DNA from 4 places in the Herbaspirillum sp. Her3 genome. Region 4 is predicted to be linked to each of the others. Evidence: predicted binding sites of a transcription regulator. Region 4 holds the regulator's gene; each other region holds the start of a gene.

Region 1 (4,247 bases), 1.0 Mb from region 4:
TGAAGGCGGGCGCGCGCGGTTTCGTCAGCAAGTCGCAGGAATTGACCGAATTGATCCAAGCCATTCGTATCGTTTGTCGTGGACGTGAATATCTCAACAGCGCCATGACGCGCGAACTGGCCGCCATGCAGGCCGCCGAGGCGACCACCCGCAGCCAGCCCGAACCCCGCCCGAAACGCCCCCGCACCCGCAGCGCGCCGGCTTCCTCCGATACGCTCTCGGACATGCCCAGCCTGTCGCCGCGTGAGCGGGAGGTCCTGCGTTGCTGCCTCGATGGCATGTCCGTCACCGAGATCGCCGAAAAATTCGCCCGCAGCGTCAAGACCATCAGCGGACAGAAGCAGTCGGCCTTCCGCAAGCTGGGCGTACGCAGCGACCACGAATTGTTCAAGATCGAATACCAGATCAAGGAGCTGTAAATGCCGCACCAGAGGGAAAGCGCAATGCCCCATCCGAATCAAACCGGCGTGCTGCTGGTCGATGATTCGGCCACCATTCGCTACGCCATCCAGAACCGCCTGCAGAGGCTGGGCTGCCAGGTCGATTGCGTGGCCGATGGCAGCAGCGCCCTGGCTGCCATCCAGGCCCGGCCGTATGGATTGGTACTGCTCGATTGCTTCCTGCCGGACATGCCGGGCCAGGAAGTGGCGCGCCAGGTGCGCCGCCTGGAGCAGCAGGACCGCCATCGTCCCTACACGCCCCTGATCGGCATTTCGGCCGAGACCGACGCCCTGCACGTGCAGCGCTGCCTGGACAGCGGCATGGATGGCATGCTGGGCAAGCCCTTGCAGACCCAGGCCATCCGCCGTCTGCTGGTGCTCTGGTGCGATCACGACAGTGAGGACGAGGGCGACGCCGCCACGCCGCAAGAGGAGCACAGCCGCGACCTCGACCGGCTCTTCCTGCAGACCACGCTGCACGACCTGCAGGCGCTGGAACAGGCCAGCCTGGCGGCAGACCGCGCGCGCATGGCGCAGCTGGCGCACCGCATGAAGGGGGCCGCCCTGACCATGGGGCGGCAGGAGATCGTGGCCTTGCTCGATTGTGTGGAAGAAGCGCTGCGCGCCGATGCCGGCGGCCTGGAAGCCATCAGCCTCTTGCTGCAGTCGCTGGCCAGCGCCCTGCAGGCGCGCAGCCTGCAGGGCTGAGGGCGCGCGCCGCCTTCAGGCGCCGGTCCAGGGCAGGCCGGCCTTGCACCAGCCTTCGATGGTCTTGCGGTGACCGTTGGCGTCCTTGTTGCCTTCGAAGCCCTCGAGGATGTCGAAGCAGCGGGTGTAACCGTGCTCGGTGGCGAGCTTGGCCGCATGCTTGGAACGCACGCCCGAGCGGCACAGGAACAGCAGTACCTCGCCCGGCTGGGCGACCTCATTCAGTTGTTCCAGGAATTGCGGGTTGGGTTTGCCCTCGGGGTAGAGATTCCATTGCACCGCCAGGTGCTGCGCGGCCGGAATCTGGACCACGCCCACCCAGTCGCGCTCGGCGCGGGTGCGCACGTCGACCAGCTTGATGGCGGGATCGGACTGCAGCAGCGCCAGCGCTTCCTGGGGCGTCACGGCACCGGCATAAGGCAGTTGGCCGTCGGCGGCACGTTGGGTGGCGGTGCTGAGAATGGAGTTGTTGCTCATGGGAAAGTCTCTAAAGGGCGAGGAGTGGTCGGAATGTCGGTGAAGTCCGGCAAAATCGGTGTGGCGCAGCAGCGCTGATTTTAAACAATATAAACAATTAGGCTATCTTCCCAAGCCGGTGCAGGCTGCTTCATCCGGGGCAAGCCCGCCCCAAGATGGCGCATGCTCTTTATTGGTGCAATTCAGCTCTTGTGCTGAAGATATGCATTATTGCGGTGCATTTTCGCCGTATCGCACTAAAATAATGCGTGCTGGCAGTCCCTCTGCACCGCGCTCAACGCCCCGTCTGCCGCAGCCTCCCTAAAATATTCCATTATTGGCGCACCTGAAAGGTTGGTGGCATGGAATCTGCTATCATCCGCGACTGAGTTCGGCGCAAGACCGTTGTATCAAATGCAAAGATCCAGTCGCAGAAAACGGCTCAACAACCCAATTTATACTACTTCCTCGTTTTAGGAGATTCGCATGGCAAGGACGGCCGCAGAGGTTTTGAAGATGGTCAAGGACAACGAAGTCAAGTTTGTCGACTTCCGTTTCGCTGACACCCGTGGCAAGGAACAGCACGTGACCGTGCCGGTTTCGCATTTCGACATCGACAAGTTCGAATCCGGTCACGCCTTCGACGGTTCGTCGATCGCCGGCTGGAAGGGTATCGAAGCCTCCGACATGCTGCTGATCCCGGACCCGAACACCGCCAACATCGACCCGTTCATGGAAGAGACCACCCTCTTCATGCAATGTGACGTGATCGAGCCGTCCGACGGCAAGGGCTACGACCGTGACCCGCGCTCCATCGCCAAGCGCGCTGAAGCCTACCTGAAGTCCTCCGGCCTGGGCGACACCGCCTACTTCGGTCCGGAACCCGAATTCTTCATCTTCGACGGCGTGCGCTGGGGCGCGGACATGTCCGGTTCCTTCGTCAAGATCGACTCCGAAGAAGCTTCCTGGAGCACCGGCGCCGAGATCGAAGGCGGCAACTCCGGCCACCGTCCGACCGTCAAGGGCGGCTACTTCCCGGTTCCCCCGGTCGACAGCTTCCAGGACATGCGTTCGGAAATGTCCCTGATCCTGGAATCCATGGGCATCCCCGTCGAAGTGCACCACCACGAAGTGGCCGGCGCTGGCCAGAACGAACTGGGCACCAAGTTCTCGACCCTGGTCGAGCGCGCTGACTGGACCCAGACCCTGAAGTACGTGATCTGGAACGTCGCCCACACCTACGGCAAGACCGCTACCTTCATGCCCAAGCCCCTGGTCGGCGACAACGGCTCCGGCATGCACGTGCACCAGTCCGTGTGGAAGGATGGCAAGAACCTGTTCGCTGGCGACGGCTATGCCGGCCTGTCCGAGTTCGCGCTGTACTACATCGGCGGCATCATCAAGCACGCCAAGGCATTGAACGCCATCACCAACCCTGGCACCAACTCGTACAAGCGTCTGGTCCCCGGCTTTGAAGCACCGGTCAAGCTGGCCTACTCGGCCCGCAACCGTTCCGCTTCGATCCGTATCCCGCACGTGGCCAACCCGAAGGGCCGCCGCATCGAGACCCGTTTCCCGGATCCCCTGGCCAACCCGTACCTGTGCTTCTCGGCCCTGCTGATGGCCGGTCTGGATGGCGTGCAGAACAAGATCCACCCGGGCGAAGCTGCCACCAAGGACCTGTACCACCTGCCGCCGGAAGAAGACAAGCTGATCCCGACCGTCTGCGCCTCGCTGGACGAAGCCCTGGAACACCTGGACAAGGACCGCGAGTTCCTGACCCGTGGCGGCGTCTTCACCGACAGCATGATCGATGCCTACATCGATCTGAAGATGCAGGAAGTCCAACGCTTCCGCATGACCACGCACCCGATCGAATTCGACATGTACTACTCGCTGTAATCGAATCCGTATCAGGAGAAAAAGGGGAAGCTTGCTTCCCCTTTTTTTATGCGCGGTGCGGCCGATCTCAGCACGCAGTGCGCCCGAAAATTGCTAGTCAGTATGGATCAACGACTGCGCAAGACCGAGCAAGAAGACATGACCCCAGGCATCACGAATCCTCCCATGAAGACACCGCTTCCTTCCCTCGATGGCCTCGACCTGCTGGCCTCGGCCGTGATCATCCTCGACGCCAACGGCGGCATCGTCTATGCCAACGCCGCTGCCGAGAACCTGCTGGAGAGCTCCTTCAAGGTACTCTCGCAACAGAAGCTGTCGGAGCTCTTCCTCAATGGCAAGGAGCTGACCGCGCTGTTCTACCAGGCCATCGAACACCAGTTCGCCGACAAGCGCCTGGACCTGGTGCTGGAACGCGCCAACCGCGAGCCACTGCAGGTCCACACCATCGTCACGCCGCTCGACAGCATCGACTGGCCGGTGCTGCTGGAGCTGCGCGAGAACGTCCAGCAACTCAAGCTGGACCGCGAAGAACGCATGTTCGACCAGAGCCAGGCCAACAAGGAGCTGATCCGCAACCTGGCCCACGAGATCAAGAATCCGCTGGGCGGTATCCGTGGCGCAGCGCAGTTGCTGGAGCTGGAGCTGCCCGAGCGCCACCTGAAGGAATTGCGCGAATACACCCAGGTCATCATCAAGGAAGCCGACCGCCTGCAAACGCTGGTGGACCGCCTGCTGGCACCG
Region 2 (4,247 bases), 590 kb from region 4:
TGCGTGCGGTCATGGATGGCGAGCAGCTGATGAACGAATGGAAAAACCAGCTCGGCAACCAGGATCTGATTCTCAACAGTATCCTTGGTGCCAGCGACGCTGAACATGTCGCTCGGCTTAACCACATCGCCACCGCTCAGATGGCTCGGGCCGATGAGATCATGCGAGACCTGCGGGCTCACGCGCCACCCGAAGCACAGAAAGCCCTGGACGTGATCCAACGGGCTGGCACCGCTTTTCATGAGAAGCGGCGCCAACTCTTGCGCATGCACAACCCTGCGGACATGAAGAGCATTTCTGCGTCGCAGGCTTTTTTTGATCAGGAGGTTGCTCCCCTCCTGAAAGGCTATTCAGATGCCGTCTCGCTGATGAAAAAAACTGCGGAAGCCGATACCCGGGCTGCCAAGAACATGTCGGACGCGACGTACGCCAGAGCGCAGACCTTGTTGCTGGTCTGCAGCCTGGTGACGATATTGCTGGGGGCGGGCCTTGGATGGATGCTTGCGCGCAGCATCACCGGCCCGATTGCCTACGCAGTTGAGGTCGCAGATACCGTTGCTGACGGCAATTTGGGCAATTCTATCGTGTTCGAATCCAGGGACGAGATAGGTATCTTGTTGCACGCCCTCCAGCGTATGCAACAGAGTCTGGTCACCACGGTCAGCGCGGTCAGACAGAGCGCGCAGGTCGTTGCCGATGGCAGCGCTCAGATCGCGGCCAGCAACAATGAGCTTTCCGCGCGTACCGAAGAACAAGCCGGCGTATTGGAAGAGACTGCGGCTGCCATGGAAGAGCTGGGCTCTACGGTCAAACAGAACGCGGACAATACGGAACAGGCCAGTCAGTTGGCGCGCACGGCCGCGACAGTTGCCTCCGAAGGCAGTGAACTGGTCGCTGAAGTGGTCATGACGATGAGAGCCATCAACGAAAGCAGCAGCAAGGTGAATGAAATTATCGGTGTCATCGATGGCATCGCATTCCAGACCAATATTCTGGCACTCAATGCGGCGGTGGAAGCGGCCCGCGCTGGGGAACAGGGAAGAGGCTTTGCCGTGGTGGCCTCGGAGGTGCGTTCGCTGGCACAGCGTAGCTCGGGCGCCGCGAAAGAAATCAAGGAACTCATCACGTCCAGTGTCGAACGCGTCACGCAGGGGGCGCTCCTGGTCGATCGGGCCGGCAATACAATGAACGAGATCGTGTCTGCCATTCGCCATGCATCGGAAATCATGATGGACATCAGCACTGCCGGTAAAGAACAAAGTGCAGGGGTTTCACAGGTCGGCAAAGCGGTCATCCAGATGGATCAGGCGACGCAGGAGAATGCCGCCATGGTAGAAGAGATGGCGGCCTCTGCTGACGTTTTGAATCAGCAAGTGAGATCGTTGGTGGAAACAGTGGCCATGTTCAAATTGCCTGATGCGTCATCCGGTGTTGATCATCTGGAGTCTGCCGGCCCCGCCTTGAAAACAGTTAGGCCACAAGCGCCGATGGCACTGGCATTCAAGCCGGGTTGACCAGACGCTGCCGGTGATTTTGAGGAGGGAAGCATCACCCCGGCAATGGCAAGGTCATGCTTCCATTTCATCTTGAGCCTTTGAGCTATCAGAGCGTCCTGGCCTTCAGAATCCCAGACTCAGCATCCCCACCAGCTGGTTGCCCTGCTTGACATCAAAGCGGTTGTAACCGCCCAGGATGGCCTGCAGCGACCAGGTGATGGACGAATTCGGGAAGGGCGCCGACAGGCCCAGCGTCAGGTGGCGCAGGCCGCCGCTGCTGGGGCCGTTGCCGGCAAAGCAGCCGTTGACCACGAACGCCTCTCCGGCGGCGCAGGCCGTGCCGGTAGCGGTATCGCGGGTGCCGAGGTACTTGCCTTCGCGGTGGTAAGTGTAGGCGCCCAGCGTGCTGGTGAAGGTGATGTCGTAAGGCAGCGGCTTGGTGTAGACCAGGGACCAGTAGGTGTCCCCCTTGTTGCCCCACACCACGTCGTTGAGCAGCGTCTGCGCAGTGAAGGACAGTGCGCCCCAGGTCAGGCCGGCCTTGGTTTCGAGAGCATTGGCATGGCTGCCGTTGGCATAGTAGTAGCCGGTCATGCCCAGGGTATAGCCGAGGTCGCCGGTGATGTTGCCGGCATAGGCGAAGTAGAGATCGTTTTCGACCGAGCGCGGTTTCTGGAACTCGGTGATGCTGCGGTCACTGTAGGAATTGCCCAGCTGCTTGTACGAATAGTTGATGGTGGAGGCCCAGTAGCCAAAGCTCCAGCCGCTGCTGTGGACGAAATCGATGCCCCATTGCAGCGCGGGCTGGTCCGATTCGGGGGCGTCGGCGCCGGCATTGCCCAGCGGCTGGCCGTTGCCGTAGGTGGTGGTGACACCGCGCAGCACGTAGCGCGAGGCCAGGTCGATGTGCTTGGTGATGGTCCAGGGACCGGCCGGTTCGGCGGTGGCAGCCGGGGCGGCATCGTCGGCCAGCGCCGGCGCGCAGGCCAGCAGGGAGGCGAGGGCGGCAGCGCAGGTGCCCAGGGCATAGCGGGCGTGCAGGCGCGACAGGGAAGCGGTGTAGGTAGTCAAGGTTCTCTCCGTGGGTTGAACTGTATCGTTGTGAAAGCAAGGGACGAGCAGGGCCAGGCGGGTCCGTTGCCGGACCCGCGCAAGTCGTTTGTGATGCAGGTAGTGTGGGAACTACAGGCGCATGCGCGCGAAAAACTTAGAGTTTTCCGTCGGCCGCCATCTTCATGTAGGTCGGATCGAAGCGCAGCTTGACGTTCTTCTTGTCGCCGATCACCACGTTGCCATCGAAGGCGATGCCGATGCCATCGGCACTCTTGACGTTGGGACCGAGGATGCCGTGGTCAAAGCTGAACTTGGCGATGCGGCCCATGATGCCGGGCAGTTCCTTCTTGGTGGAAAACTCCAGCGCCGCCTTGGGCTGGTAGAACATGGCCGTGGCCGCCAGCTGCGACTGGAATCCTGCCAGATCGGTGCCGGAAGCCTTGCCCATGGCGGTCAGCGCGCGGGTGGCGCGTTCATCCTTGGCGGTCATGATGGACATCATTTCGTACCAGGCGCCGGTGAGTGCCTTGCCGAAGGCAGGGTTCTCCTGCAGGGTCTTGGTGTTGACCACCATCAGGTCCATGATTTCGCCGGGCAGTTGTTTGGAGGTATAGACCAGCGAAACATCCGGCGAGGCCGCAATGGAGGACAGCATCGGGTTCCAGGTCACCGTGCTGGTGACGGCAGGGGTGGCGAAGGCAGCGGTGATGTCGGCGTCGCTGGTGTTGACCACCTTGACGTCACGCTCGCGCAGGCCGGCCGTTTCCAGCGCGCGCGCCAGCAGGTAGTGCGAGACCGAGAATTCCACCAGCTGCACCGACTGGCCCTTGATGTCGGCCAGCTTCTTGTTCTTCCCCTTCAGGACGATGCCGTCGTTGCCGTTGGAATAGTCGCCCACGATCAGGGCCGTGGAGTCCACGCCACCGGCTGCGGGAATGGTGAGCGCATCCATGTTGGTCATGGTGCAGCCGTCGAACTTGCCGGCGGTGTACTGGTTGATCGATTCCACGTAGTCGTTCAGTTGCACGGCACTGATGGTGATGCCGTACTTCTTGCCCCACTTGGCCAGGATGCCTTGTGCCTGGGCTTCGCCCCAGGGCATCCAGCCGGCGTAGATGGACGTACAGACCTTGAAATCGGTGCGGGGTGCAGCGTGGGCGGATGAGAGCGCGCCTGTGAAGGCGGCCAGGGCGATGGCAGCGCCACCAAGGATTCGGGAAATGTTGTACACGGCGTAGGGTCCTCGAAGGGTTTATTGGAAAAAAAGCCCGGGAGCGGCGCGCTCTTGCGATCGCGTCATCTCCCGGGCTTTTCTCCCGCCGTGTAACCCCTTGCGAGGTCGACTGCTCTCGGACCAGACATCCGCACCAGCGAACCGGAACCCTAGCTGTCCATTGCAAATTGTGCTGACTCAAGACCGGACTCGCCGGCTCCCGCTCGCTTTTCAGCAAGGTTCATGCCAATCCGATCGTGATGCCTTTACGATGCCTGAACCTCGATTTCGCTATTAATAGCGGACCGCTCAGAAGGTCTTTCGGCGTGGCTCAAATGCGCGGCGATGGCGCAGCCATCGCGCGCCAAATCGGTGCCAGCGTGCACCATGCTTGCGCTCGCGTGCTCTGCTGCGATTGGGTCGTTCCGCCGGAATCCAGTAGTGGAGCGGTTTTGCGCCGTATGGCCTGATCCTGGAAGACTTGG
Region 3 (4,247 bases), 2.4 Mb from region 4:
CATCTTGTGGTTCTCGCGGCCGATGCCGGATTGCTTGTAGCCGCCGAAGGCTGCATGCGCCGGATACAGGTGATAGCAGTTGGTCCACACGCGGCCGGCCTGGATTTCGCGGCCCATGCGGAAGGCACGGGTGCCCTCGCGGGTCCAGAGACCAGCGCCCAGGCCGTACAGGGTGTCATTGGCGATGGCCAGGGCTTCTTCCTCATCCTTGAAGGTGGTCACCGAGACCACGGGGCCGAAGATTTCTTCCTGGAAGATGCGCATCTTGTTGTTGCCCTGGAAGACCGTCGGCTTGACGTAGTAGCCCGAGGCCAGGTCACCGCCGAGTTCTTCGCGTCCGCCGCCGGCCAGTACCTTGGCGCCCTCCTGCTTGCCGATGTCGATGTAGGAGAGGATCTTTTCCAGCTGTTCTTGGGAGGCTTGCGCGCCGATCATGGTGCTCTTGTCCAGCGGGTTGCCCTGCTTGATGGCGGCCACGCGCTTCAAGGCACGCTCGATGAAGCGGTCATAGATCGATTCCTGCACCAGCACGCGCGAGGGGCAGGTGCAGACTTCACCCTGGTTCAGCGCGAACATGGCGAAGCCTTCCAGGGCCTTGTCGAAGAACTCGTCATCCTTGTCCAGCACGTCGGCAAAGAAGATGTTGGGCGACTTGCCGCCCAGCTCCAGGGTCACCGGGATCAGGTTCTGCGAAGCGTATTGCATGATCAGGCGGCCAGTGGTGGTCTCGCCGGTGAAGGCGATCTTGGCGATGCGCTTGTTGGAGGCCAGCGGCTTGCCGGCTTCCACGCCGAAGCCCTGTACGATGTTGATCACGCCGGGCGGGATCAGGTCGGCGATGAGTTCGATGAGCACCATGATGGACGCCGGGGTCTGTTCAGCAGGCTTCAACACTACGCAGTTGCCTGCGGCCAGCGCCGGGGCCAGCTTCCACACCGCCATCAGGATGGGGAAGTTCCAGGGAATGATCTGGCCAACCACGCCCAGCGGCTCATGGAAGTGGTAGGCGTAGGTGTCGTTGTCGATGGGGCAGATGCTGCCTTCCTGGGTGCGCACGGCGGCGGCGAAATAGCGGAAGTGATCGATGGCCAGCGGGATGTCGGCGGCCATGGTCTCGCGGATGGGCTTGCCATTGTCCAGGGTTTCGGCGGTGGCCAGCAGCTCCAGGTTGGCTTCCATGCGGTCGGCGATCTTCAACAGCATATTGGCGCGCTCGGTGGGGGACGTCTTGCCCCAGCTCTTCTTGGCGGCGTGCGCGGCATCCAGTGCCAGTTCCACGTCTTCGGCGCTGGAACGGGCCACTTCACAGAAGGCGCGTCCGATCACCGGGCTGATGTTCTCGAAGTATTCCCCCTTGACCGGCGGCACGAATTTGCCACCGATGAAGTTGTCGTAGCGTTGCTTGAAGGGGTCGCGTACGCCGAGTTTGCTGATGTCTGCCAGGTTCATGTCGTCTCCGTTCGGGTTATGGTTGAAATCCCGCCGCGATCTTGGCCGCAGCGGACGTTCATCCCTTCAGGTGGCAAATCGCATGCCAGCCGGGAAAGGCCCGCCTGACGCGGATCCCGGGGCGACCACATTGTCACGCTGTGTCAGTCTGGCGCAGCCTGGGACAGTGCCGGGCAACACCTTGCAACACCTCTGCAGCGGACAATGGACGTAAAAAAACCGGCCAGCGGCCGGTTTCTCGCAATGCGCTCAGCAGGTCTGGATCAGACGGCATCCGGGCCGGTTTCGCCGGTACGGATACGGATCACCTGCTCCACTTCCTGCACGAAGATCTTGCCGTCGCCGATCTTGCCGGTGCGGGCGGCCTTGATGATGGCATCCACGGCCTGCTCGACCACATTGTCATCCACCACGACCTCGATCTTGACCTTGGGCAGGAAGTCGACCACGTATTCGGCACCGCGATAGAGTTCGGTGTGGCCCTTCTGGCGACCGAAGCCTTTCACTTCGGTGACCGTCAGGCCCGTGACGCCGACTTCGGCGAGGGATTCACGCACCTCGTCCAGCTTGAACGGTTTGATGATGGCGGTCACTTGTTTCATGGCAATTCCTCTCTTGGTATGTCGTAAAGAAACGATCTGTTGAATAGCGGATAAAGCAATTGTTGTTATTTTACTGGCAGGGCCGCGGCGCCTTGCCCACTTGCACATTGTCAATCAGGCTTGGACAGCTTTCAACCTTATTGGACAAGCTGGACCATAAAAAGCCGCTTTCAGCCGTCCAGATCGGGAATACGCTCCAGATCCTTGAGCCACACGGTGGCCTCGCCATCACTGGGCGCACGCCAATCCCCGCGCGGCGAGAGCGAGCCACCGGTGCCGACCTTGGGTGCATTGGGCACACAGGAGCGCTTGAACTGGCTGGTCTTGAAAAAGCGATAGACGAAGATGCCCAGGTTCTTCTTGATCTGCGACAAGCTGTACTGGTTGCGCGCGCCGTACAAACCCTCCGGCCAGTGGCCGAGCGTGCGGTCCTGCCAGGCGCTGTGGGCCAGGAAAGCCACCTTGGCCGGAGTGAAACCATAGCGCAGGATGTAGTACAGGTTGAAATCCTGCAGCTCGTAGGGACCGATGAAGTCCTGGGTGCGCTGACCCGGTTCGCCGTCCGATGCGCCCGGCACCAGCTCCGGGCTGATCTCGGTTTCCAGGATGTGGATCAGCACTTCCGGCTGCTTCAGTTCCAGCGAACCGGATTCGGCCACCCAGCGCACCAGGTGGGTGATGAGGGTCTTGGGTACGCTGGCATTGACGTTGTAGTGCGACATGTGGTCGCCCACGCCATAGGTGCACCATCCCAGCGCCAGTTCGGACAGATCGCCGGTACCGATCACGATGGCGCCATGATGGTTGGCCAGGCGGAACAGGTGATTGGTGCGTTCACCGGCCTGCACGTTTTCGAAGGTGATGTCATAGACCGGCTCGCCGCGCGAATACGGGTGGCCCAGATCCCTCAGCATCTGTTCGCAGCTGGGGCGAATATCGATTTCCTGCGCCGAGCAGCCGACCTGTGCCATCAGTTGATGCGCCTGCACCAGCGTGCGGCTGCTGGTGGCAAAGCCGGGCATGGTATAGGCCAGGATGTTGGAACGGGGCAGGCCCAGCTTGTCCATGGCCTTGGCGCAGACCAGCAGCGCGTGCGTCGAATCAAGCCCGCCCGACACACCGATGACCACCTTCTTCAACCCCGACGAGGACAGCCGCTGCACCAGCGCCTGCACCTGGATGTTGTAGACCTCGCGGCAGCGCAGTTCGCGCTGTTCGGCATTGGCCGGCACATACGGGAAACGCGCCACCCGGCGCTGCAGCGGCAATGCCTGTTCCTGCGCAATCTGCACATCGAAGCGCACTACCTCGAAGCGGCGCACTTCGTCCGCATGACGGCGCACCGACTGGCCGAAGGTGGTCTGGTGGATGCGTTCACGCGAGAGGCGTTCCAGGTCGATGTCGGCATAGATCACGTGGCCGCCGTCGGCGAAGCGCTCGGACTCGGCCAGCAGTTCGCCGTTCTCGCAGATGAGTGCCTGGCCATCCCAGGCCAGGTCGGTGGTCGATTCGCCATTGCCGGCCGAGGAATACAGGTAGGCCGCCAGGCAGCGCGCCGATTGCTGCGACACTAGCTGATGGCGATAACCCGACTTGCCCACCACGACGTTGGAAGCCGACAGGTTCACCAGCACGGTGGCCCCGGCCAGCGCCGCGAAGGACGACGGCGGGATCGGCACCCAGACGTCTTCGCAGATCTCGATATGGAAACGGAAGTCGGGGATATTGCCGATCTCGAACAGCAGATGGCTGCCGAAGTCCACGTCCTGCCCCAAGAGACGCGTGCGGCGGGTGACGGCACAATCGGCGCTGCTGAACTGGCGCGCTTCGTAGAATTCGCTGTAGTTGGGCAGGTAGCTCTTGGGCACCACGCCCATGATGCGGCCGTTATGGACCACCACGGCGCAGTTGTAAAGCTGGTGATCGACCTTCAGCGGCATGCCCACGATGAGCGCGGCGGAGATGCGCATGGACGCTTCCAGCACCGATTGCAGGGCCTGCAGGGAGGCTTCCAGCAAGGCGCGCTGCTGGAACAGGTCTTCGCAGCTGTAGGCCGACAGGCCCAGTTCGGGGAAAGACACCAGGGCGGCACCACGGGCGGCGGCCTGTTCGGCCAGGGCGATGGTGCGCTCGGCGTTGAAGCCGGGATCGGCCACCTTGCAGTCCGGCACCGCCACTGCGACGCGGGCGAAACCG
Region 4 (4,247 bases):
TCGGCAACGTACGCGGCTATTACGAGCCCACCCCCAAGAAACGCTAAGCCGGTTGAATCCGACACAAGAACGCCAAGAACCGACCAGACAGGAAACCAATGAAACGCTCACTCTTACTGCCGATGCTGATGCTGGCTGCCGTGTGCGGCGTGGCCAACGCCGAGAAGGCGGACTCCACCAAGCCCACCAACATCGAGGCAGACCAGATGGTCTATGACGACGTGCGCCAGGTGAAGACCTTCACCGGCAACGTGGTCATGACCCGCGGCACTCTCATCATCAAGGCCGGCCGGGTGGTATTGACGACCGATCAGTACGGTTATGAAAACGCCGTGTTGTACGCCGCGCCCGGTGCGCTGGCCAACTTCCGCCAGAAGCGCGATGGCGGTCCCAACCTGTGGATCGAAGGACAGGCCGAGCGCATCGAGTATTCGGAGCAGACCGAAGTCTCCAAGCTGTTCCAGCGCGCCCACATCCAGCGCATGGATGGCGACCGCATCACCGATGAAGTCAACGGCGAGTTCATTTCCTATGACAGCCGCGCCGAGTTCTATTCGGTCAACAACACCGCCAGCGGCGAGAGCAAGCCCGGCGCAGGCCGCATCACGGCCGTGATCCAGCCCAAGAATCCGCCGCCGGATGGCAGCGCCGTGCCGGCCCAGCCGGCCGCCAAGACCACGCCGGCGCAGCCTGCACCGCGTCGCCAGACCGGAAAGGACCAGTAACGATGACCGCCAGCTCGCTGGTCGTTCGCGGCCTGAAGAAAAGTTATGGCGCGCGCCAGGTGGTGCGCGACGTCTCGATGGAAGTGCGCAGCGGTGAAGTGGTCGGACTGCTCGGCCCCAATGGTGCCGGCAAGACCACCTCGTTCTACATGATCGTGGGCCTGGTGCCTTCCGATGGCGGCGAGATCGCGCTGGACGACACCGCCATTTCACGCATGCCCATCCACAAGCGTGCCACCATGGGCTTGTCCTATCTGCCGCAGGAAGCCTCGGTGTTCCGCAAGCTGACGGTGGAAGACAATATCCGCGCGGTGCTGGAACTGCGCCGTGAAGAAGGCAAGCCGCTCTCGCGCGATGAAGTCGAGGGCCGCCTCAACAACCTGCTGCATGAACTGCAGATCGAGAAGCTGCGCGAGAGCCAGGCCTTGTCGCTCTCCGGCGGTGAGCGCCGCCGCGTGGAAATCGCCCGCGCACTGGCCACCGATCCGCGCTTCGTGCTGCTCGATGAACCCTTTGCCGGTATCGACCCGATTGCCGTGATCGAGATTCAGCGCATCGTGCGCTTCCTGAAGGAACGCGGCATCGGCGTGCTCATCACCGACCACAACGTGCGCGAGACGCTGGGCATCTGCGACCGCGCCTACATCATCAACCAGGGCACGGTGCTGGCCAGCGGCAGTCCGGAAGAGATCATCGCCAACGAATCGGTGCGCCGCGTGTATCTGGGCGAACACTTCCGCATGTAAGCAGGTCAACCTACTGACGCAACGACAGGCAGTGCAACCAGCGGACCACGCCGCTTCCAGAAAGACAGATGAAACAGTCTCTCCAGTTACGTACCTCGCAGCACCTCGCATTGACGCCGCAACTGCAGCAGTCGATCAGACTGTTGCAGCTGTCGACGCTGGAACTGCACCAGGAACTGGAACAGATCCTCTCGGACAATCCCTTGCTGGAGCGCCTCGACGATGCGCTCGACAATTCGGTGCGCCTGCTGGCCGATGGCGCCGTCTCCAGCTCTCCCTCCAGCGGCGTGGCGGATACCTCGGGCGAAGGCAGCGCCGAACCGGCGCCGGCCGCCGCCGATGGCGATTCCAGTTTTGACTACCAGGACAACAATCCCGACAACGGCGTCACCGGTGACGCCGACTGGAGCTTCGACGACGTGGCCCGCAGCGGCAAGTCGCCCGACGACGACGACGCCCGCCCGCAACTCGAAGCCCATGAACTGACCCTGCGCGAGCACCTGCTGGAACAGATCCGCGTGACCGCACGCACCCAGCGCGACCGCGCCCTGCTGGAGCTGCTCACCGATGCGCTCGACGAGAGCGGCTATCTCGAAGAGCCCCTGGAAGACATCCTCGCGCGCCTGCCCGAAGAACTGGGCATCGACATGGAAGAGCTGTCGATTTCCCTGAAGCTGCTGCAGAGCCTGGACCCGGCCGGCGTCGGTGCGCGCAGTGCCGGTGAATGCCTGGCCCTGCAGATCCGGCGCCTGCCCAAGATCCCCTTCGTCACGCGCAAGCTGGCGCTGCGCATCGTGGAAGATTACCTGCCGCTGTTCGCCCAGCGCGACTTCAACAAGATCAAGAAAGCCCTCGATTGCGATGACGAAGACCTGCGCGAAGCCCAGGCCGTGATCCGCCAGTGCCGTCCGCATCCGGGCGCCGATTTCGCGCGCGATGCCTCGGACTATGTGGTGCCGGACGTGATTGTCAAACAAACAAAGAACGGCTGGCAGGTCATGCTCAACCATGAGGTCATGCCCAAGCTGCGTGTCAATGCGATGTATGCCAGTGCGCTGAAGCAGGCCAAGGGGGAGGGATCGCTGTCGTCGCAGCTGCAGGAAGCCAAGTGGCTCATCAAGAATATGCGGCAGCGTTTCGACACGATTTTGCGAGTCGCACAGGCTATTGTGGAGCGTCAAAGAAACTTCTTTTCACATGGGGCAGTGGCCATGCGACCCCTTGTGCTGCGTGAAATTGCTGATACACTGGGTCTACACGAGAGCACCATCTCTCGCGTGACAACTCAAAAATACATGCTCACGCCGCACGGCATGTTTGAGTTGAAGTACTTCTTCGGTAGCCACGTCGCGACTGAAACCGGAGGCGAAGCCTCCTCCACCGCGATACGGGCGCTGATCAAACAGTTGATAGGAGCCGAGAACCCGCAGACCCCATTATCCGATAGCAAGATTGCGGATATGCTGGCAGAACAAGGCATGGTGGTCGCGCGACGCACAGTCGCCAAATACCGCGAAGTGTTGAAGATTCCGCCGGTCAATCTCCGCAAGTCCCTCTGAGTTTTTCCTCAGTTTTTCTGCAGTACCGTTGCTGTGTTCCGGCAAGCATCTCGCTGATGCCCATGCCATCCGACACGAAGACCGTGCCCGTGGTACAGCTGCAGCAAGGATAGCTTGAACGAACCTCCAGTGACTTCACGATAGGAGTCTTGTATGAATCTGACCATCAGTGGACACCACCTCGAACTGACCCCCGCCATCCGGGAATACGTGCAAAGCAAGCTCTCGCGTATCAAGCGCCATTTCGACAACGTGATCGACGTCAGCGTGATCCTGAGCGTAGATAAACTCACAGAAAAGGAAAAGCGCCAAAAAGCGGAAATCAACGTCCACATCAAGGGGAAGGATCTACATGCAGAAAGCATTGCGCACGACCTCTATGCTGCCATTGACACGCTGATCGACAAGCTCGATCGCCAGGTCATCAAGCACAAGGACAAGTTGCAGGAACATCACTCCATGGCCAAGCGCCTGCCGGATGAAGCGCCGGCCGATGCGGTGGCCGGAGCGGCATAAGCCAAGGACACCATCGGCAAGCTGCCTCGCAGCCCACAGGGCTGCTGAGAACGCCAGCCGAATCTCATGAGGAAGGGGCGCGCAAGCGCCCTTTTTCATTGGTCGCGCTGTCAAGCGGCGACGCCTGTGGAAAAGATATAAAAGATAATCGCAGGCAACTTTTCCACAGCCACTGCCCCCCTGCAGCGAGCACTGATCCGCTGCCCCGCTTGAAGGCTTCTGCTGGCATCCTCATATCAGATCTCAGCGCTTGCATATCATATAAATTATTTCCTTTATGCAATTTTCCGCCGCATTGCGCAGACTGCCGGCGCGCAGTCGTTTTCAACGCGGCTGCCCGCTTTTCCCTATAATGTCGGCAATCCCATTTTTAAAGGCATAGCCATGAGCGACGTCCAATCCTGGATCAAAGAAACCGTGACCCAAAACCCTGTGGTGCTGTTCATGAAGGGCACTGCGCAATTCCCGCAATGCGGCTTTTCCGGCAAGGCCATCCAGTTGCTCAAAGCCAGCGGCGCCGAGAACATCGTCACCGTCAACGTGCTGGAAAGCCCGGACGTGCGCCAGGGCATCAAGGAATACTCGAACTGGCCGACCATTCCCCAGCTGTACGTGAAGGGCGAATTCATTGGCGGCTCCGACATCATGAGCGAGATGTATGCTTCGGGCGAACTGCAGACCCTGATCAAGGGCTGATTCCT

Evidence for each region. Region 4 encodes sigma-54, which starts transcription at its own class of promoters, with help from an activator protein. Its sites were predicted from a motif close to TGGCANGNAANCTGCTTT; they were not measured.
Region 1: the regulator sigma-54 is predicted to act here: its motif matches at 1,963-1,980, upstream of glnA (type I glutamate--ammonia ligase).
Region 2: the regulator sigma-54 is predicted to act here: its motif matches at 2,660-2,677, upstream of ACVC5H_RS02395 (TorF family putative porin).
Region 3: the regulator sigma-54 is predicted to act here: its motif matches at 1,520-1,537, upstream of adh (aldehyde dehydrogenase).

Annotation. Positions count from the first base shown of each region.
Region 1 covers NZ_CM176328.1:2,114,579-2,118,825, forward strand. Annotated here, with positions in the region: gene ACVC5H_RS09725 (response regulator transcription factor) at 1-419, shown strand, start outside; gene ACVC5H_RS09730 (response regulator) at 444-1,148, shown strand; gene ACVC5H_RS09735 (rhodanese-like domain-containing protein) at 1,164-1,625, opposite strand; gene glnA (type I glutamate--ammonia ligase) at 2,091-3,506, shown strand; gene glnL (nitrogen regulation protein NR(II)) at 3,672-4,247, shown strand, end outside.
Region 2 covers NZ_CM176328.1:520,025-524,271, forward strand. Annotated here, with positions in the region: gene ACVC5H_RS02390 (methyl-accepting chemotaxis protein) at 1-1,514, shown strand, start outside; gene ACVC5H_RS02395 (TorF family putative porin) at 1,620-2,567, opposite strand; gene ACVC5H_RS02400 (putative urea ABC transporter substrate-binding protein) at 2,704-3,780, opposite strand; guanidine-I (ykkC/yxkD leader) riboswitch at 3,848-3,947, opposite strand; gene ACVC5H_RS02405 (hypothetical protein) at 4,029-4,247, opposite strand, start outside.
Region 3 covers NZ_CM176328.1:3,498,630-3,502,876, forward strand. Annotated here, with positions in the region: gene adh (aldehyde dehydrogenase) at 1-1,449, opposite strand, end outside; gene ACVC5H_RS15980 (P-II family nitrogen regulator) at 1,713-2,051, opposite strand; gene ACVC5H_RS15985 (NAD(+) synthase) at 2,222-4,247, opposite strand, start outside.
Region 4 covers NZ_CM176328.1:1,109,407-1,113,653, reverse strand. Annotated here, with positions in the region: gene lptC (LPS export ABC transporter periplasmic protein LptC) at 1-47, shown strand, start outside; gene lptA (lipopolysaccharide transport periplasmic protein LptA) at 99-725, shown strand; gene lptB (LPS export ABC transporter ATP-binding protein) at 728-1,471, shown strand; gene ACVC5H_RS05100 (RNA polymerase factor sigma-54) at 1,540-3,030, shown strand; gene hpf (ribosome hibernation-promoting factor, HPF/YfiA family) at 3,184-3,546, shown strand; gene grxD (Grx4 family monothiol glutaredoxin) at 3,931-4,242, shown strand.